Regions from separate parts of the Micromonospora sp. NPDC005979 genome, predicted to be linked through region 1. Evidence: riboswitches for the same ligand, from Rfam matches in the RefSeq annotation. Region 1 holds a riboswitch; the other holds the start of a gene.
What was found. A riboswitch is a leader RNA that binds a small molecule or an ion and turns the genes downstream of it on or off. The one in region 1 is predicted to bind S-adenosylmethionine.
Positions count from the first base shown of each region.

Region 2: linked by a shared signal. The riboswitch ahead of ABZ272_RS14250 (ABC transporter substrate-binding protein) and the one ahead of thrC (threonine synthase) in region 1 are both predicted to bind S-adenosylmethionine.

Region 1 is NZ_JBEXUR010000009.1:135,180-137,375, reverse strand. It holds gene ABZ272_RS17200 (metalloregulator ArsR/SmtB family transcription factor) at 1-7, opposite strand, end outside; gene ABZ272_RS17195 (DMT family transporter) at 99-1,067, shown strand; SAM riboswitch class I at 1,135-1,270, shown strand; gene thrC (threonine synthase) at 1,281-2,196, shown strand, end outside.
Region 2 is NZ_JBEXUR010000007.1:174,415-176,610, reverse strand. It holds gene ABZ272_RS14255 (amino acid ABC transporter permease) at 1-203, opposite strand, end outside; gene ABZ272_RS14250 (ABC transporter substrate-binding protein) at 244-1,089, opposite strand; SAM riboswitch class IV at 1,418-1,529, opposite strand; gene ABZ272_RS14245 (amino acid transporter) at 1,646-2,196, opposite strand, start outside.

The sequences.
Region 1 (2,196 bases):
GCTCCATGTGACCAGTCTAACCCTTGTTCGACAACGATCGAACAACACCCTAAGGTCGGTGTCGTTGGTTCGAAGATACTCGAACATTGGAGCTGACGATGCGATCCCGCGCCGCCGCCTACCCGCTGCTCGCCGCGCTCGCCTGGGGTGCGATGTTCCCGATCCTGGCCACCGCGCTGGCGAGGGTCGACCCGCTCAACCTGACCACCGCCCGCTATCTGTTCGCCGCCGTCATCCTGGTCGGCATCCTGCTGCTCCGCGAGGGGTCTGCCGCGCTGCGCCTCGGCGGTCGGGGAGTCGAGGTGGTGGTGCTGGGTGTCGTCGGCTTCGCCGGCTTCAACCTGCTCACCAACCTGGCGCTCGAACACGCCGCCCCGCAGCAGATCTCCCTGTTTGTCGCGACCACCCCGATCATCACCCAACTGGTCCGGTGGGCCCGGGACGGCGTACGGCCGAGGCCCTTCCTGCTGGCCCTCTCCCTGGTGGCGCTCCTCGGCGTCGGACTGGTGATCACGCGCGGGAGCCTGGCCGGGCTCGGCCAGTTCGGTCTCGGCGGCCTCATGATGATCGGCGCGGTGCTCGGCTGGGCCATCTACACCCACGGCGCGACCCGGTTCGGCGCCTGGTCACCGCTGCGCTTCACCACGCTGACCGCGCTCGCCGGCACGGCCGCCATGCTGGCTGCCAGCATCGGCGCCGACGCCGTCGGGTGGCAGCACGCGCCGGCCGCCGCCGACCTGGTGGCGGTCACCCCCCAACTGGCGTACGCCGTGCTCGTCGCCGCCGTCGTCGCGGTGCTGGCCTGGAACACCGGTGTGCAGCGGCTGGGCGCGGCCAACGCCGCCCTGTTCATGAACCTCGTCCCGGTGACCACGTTCGTCGTGCAGATCGCCCGTGGCTACCGGCCGGACGGCGTCGAACTGGTCGGCGCGGCGATCACCATCGCCGCCCTGGTCGCCGCGAACCTCGCGGCGCGCACCCGGCCCCGGCCCTCGTCGCCGCCTCGGTCGACGGCGGTCACCGATCCCGTCGCGGTGGTCGACCCGGTGGCGATGGCCGCCCGCTGACCCACTGGCTGGGATGCCCGGTGGAGGCGCCGGGCAACGTTGCCTAGACTCGACGGCACAACTGCATACCTCATCCAGAGGGGCTGAGGGATACGGCCCGACGACGCCCCGGCAACCACCCCGCGCGCTCACCGCTGAGCGACCCGCGGGGCAGGTGCCAATTCCGTCCCCGCCGCACCGTGCGATGCGGGGAAAGATGAGAGGACTCTCGACATGACGTCGACGCTCGCCGCCTCCGGCATCGACACCTCCGCCAGCCCCGCCCGCGCCCTCGTCTGCCGCGCCTGTTCGGCCCGCTACCCGCTCGCCGCCCAGCACGCCTGTTACGAGTGTTTCGGCCCGCTGGAAGTCGACTACGACACCGCGGCCCTCGCCACGGTCACCCGCGAGCAGATCGAGGCCGGCCCGAACAACATCTGGCGGTACGCCGCGCTGCTACCAGCCGGGCAGGACCCGGCCACCCGGGTCACCCTCGACCCGGGGCTGACCCCGCTGGTGGCGGCGCCGCACCTCGCCGCCGAGCTGGGCATCACCGCGCCGCTCTGGGTCAAGGACGACAGCGCCAACCCGACCCACTCGTTCAAGGACCGCGTCGTCTCGGTGGCGCTGACCGCCGCGAAGGCGCTCGGGTTCAGCCGGTTCGCCTGCGCCTCCACCGGCAACCTGGCCAACTCGGTGGCCGCGCACGCCGCCCGCGCCGGTGTGCCCTCGATCGTCTTCATCCCCTGCGACCTGGAGCAGGGCAAGGTCATCACCACCGCCGTGTACGGCGGCGAACTGGTCGCCATAGACGGCTCGTACGACGACGTCAACCGGCTCTGCGGCGAACTGGTGGAGACCGACGAGTTCGAGGACACGGCGTTCGTCAACGTGAACGTCCGGCCGTACTACGCGGAAGGCTCCAAGACCCTCGGGTACGAGGTGGCCGAGCAGCTCGGCTGGCGCATCCCCGCCCAGGTGGTCATCCCGATGGCCAGCGGCGAACTGCTCACCAAGATTGACAAGGCGTTCTCCGAGCTGGTCGAGATCGGCCTGGTCGAGGCCCCGGCGGGCGGTTGGAAGGTGTTCGGGGCGCAGTCGGCCGGCTGCAACCCGATCGCGACGGCCCTGCACGCCGACACCGACACGA
Region 2 (2,196 bases), on a different contig from region 1:
TAGACGCGCGCCGGCCAGCGTAGCCACCGACTGCGGGAGATGCCGGCCACGGCCAGCAGCAGACCCAGCACCGTGCCGAGCAGGGCGGCGGAGACCGCCAGGATCAGCGTGTTGGGCAGCCCGACGGTCAGCATCTCGGGCAGCGCCTCGCGCATCGCGTCGACGTCGAAGAACGTCTCCCAGAGGGTGCTCAACGGATCCATCGTTCGCCTCTCCTACCGCCCCTGCTCGCTCGTCACCAGCTCAGGACGCGGCCGACGCGGACGCGGACGGTTGCGCCGACCCGGACGGCGTGGCCGGGGCTGCCGCCTTGCCGCTGCCCGGCTCGAAGTCCGCCGGGATCGGCCGGCCCGGGTAGTACTGCGCCTGCAACCGGCTCCAGGTGCCGTCGGCGATGACCTCGTCGAGGGCCTTGTTCAGCGCCTCGCGCAGCTTGTCGCTGCCCTTGGCGACGGCGTACGCGGTCGGCGCCGGGCTGAGCTGCTTGGCCGCCACGGTGATCTTGCCGTTGCTGTCGGCGGCGGACTTCTCGCCGATCTCGGCCGGTGCGATCCAGGCGTCGGCCGTGCCCGCCTTGAGCTGGTTGATCGCGCCGTTGTAGTCCGGCACGCGGACCGGGTCGAGCTGCTTGCCGGTGGCGTAGTCGTCCTGGACGGTGCCCTGCACCACCACGACCCGCTTACCGGTGAGCTGGTCGAATCCCTTGATCGGCGAGCCGGCCGGCACGTCCAGCCCGAAGTAGCCGAAGTCGTATCCGTTGCCGAAGTCGACGGTCTTCTTGCGCGCCTCGGTGATGGTGATCGAGGAGCTGCCGACGTCGAACTTGTGGTTGTTGACCTGGGACAGCAGCGCGGAGAAGTCGGTGCCGACGTACTCCACCCTCAGGCCGAGCTTGCCGGCCACGGCGGTCAGCAGGTCGTTGTCGAAGCCGGTGAACTTGCCGTCCTTGAGGTACACGTTGGGCGGGGCGTCGGTCAGCGTGCCGGCCCGCAGCACACCCGGCTGCGCCAGGCCGTACGGGTTCCCGCCGCCACCCCCCGAAGAGTCACCCCCGCCAGCGCCGCACGCACCAAGAACACCAACGGTCAACAGGGAAACCCCAGCAACAACAAAACGCGAAAAAATACGCATAACTGAACTCCAAAGGGATGCGTCGACCCCGTCGATCATGAAGTTGTTGCCACGACACGCCGGTCAGGCGGGCAACAACTTCATGATCGACACGAAGAAGGGTCGAGAGGGTGGGGCGGGGAGGGGGCGGGATTAGCGCTTTAGGCGGCGGTACACGCCGCGCTGCGCATTCGCATCAGGTCCACGTGGCGACGCCGGGTCAGGGCCGGCGTACGCCGGCTGGCCGGTGGCGTGGGGCTGAGGATGTGCATGCGGTCTCCCGGGTCTTGGTGCTGACCTGGGTGCCAGGCCACGCTTGCACCGACGTCCCGCCGGTGCCTGGTCTTCACCCGGGGCACCCCACCGCGGAGGAGGGTTGCCGGCCAGCGAGCCGGGGCTTCGCGCTGGCGCTCATGACCTGCGCCGAGGTTAGCAGCAGGAACCGGTCGGTCGTCCAGCCGATATGACCACGCTCACCGGCACCGGCACCGGCACCGGCACCGGCACCGGCACCGGCCCGCGCTCGACGAGCCGGTCAACCGGCGTGCACGTGGGGTCGACGCGTCTGGTCCGGCTCCTGACGGCGCAGGATCTCCCGGGTCACCGAGGCGATCTCGCCCTGCCCGAACGCCAGGTAACGCAGCACGTTGCGGGCCGGGCCGCCCTCGGTCCACTCGAAGTAGATGTGGGGGCGGCGCGTGCTGCGGTCGCGGATCTCCAGCAGCAGCGCCGCCAGCGCGTTGGGCACCGAGGAGCTGGCCAGGCTGAGCACCGGGAAACGGTCGTGCGCCACGCTGCCGCGTACCAGCAACCCCGTCTCGAAGTCCGACGGATCGGTGACCCGGACCTCGACGAAGATCACGTCGCTGTCGTCGGGGAAGTCGTTGTCCGCCATGGTCTGGGCCAGCTTGTCGCGGTACTCCGCGAGGTCGCGGCGCTCCGGCTCGTGTGCGACCAGTCGGATGCGGCGTCCGGACCGCTCGTCGATCATCGCGCTCGCCAGCTCGTCGAGCTGCACGTGGTCGACCCGCAGCTCGAACGCCCGCATCACCCGCGACAGCGCCGACACCAGGATCATCGCGCCGA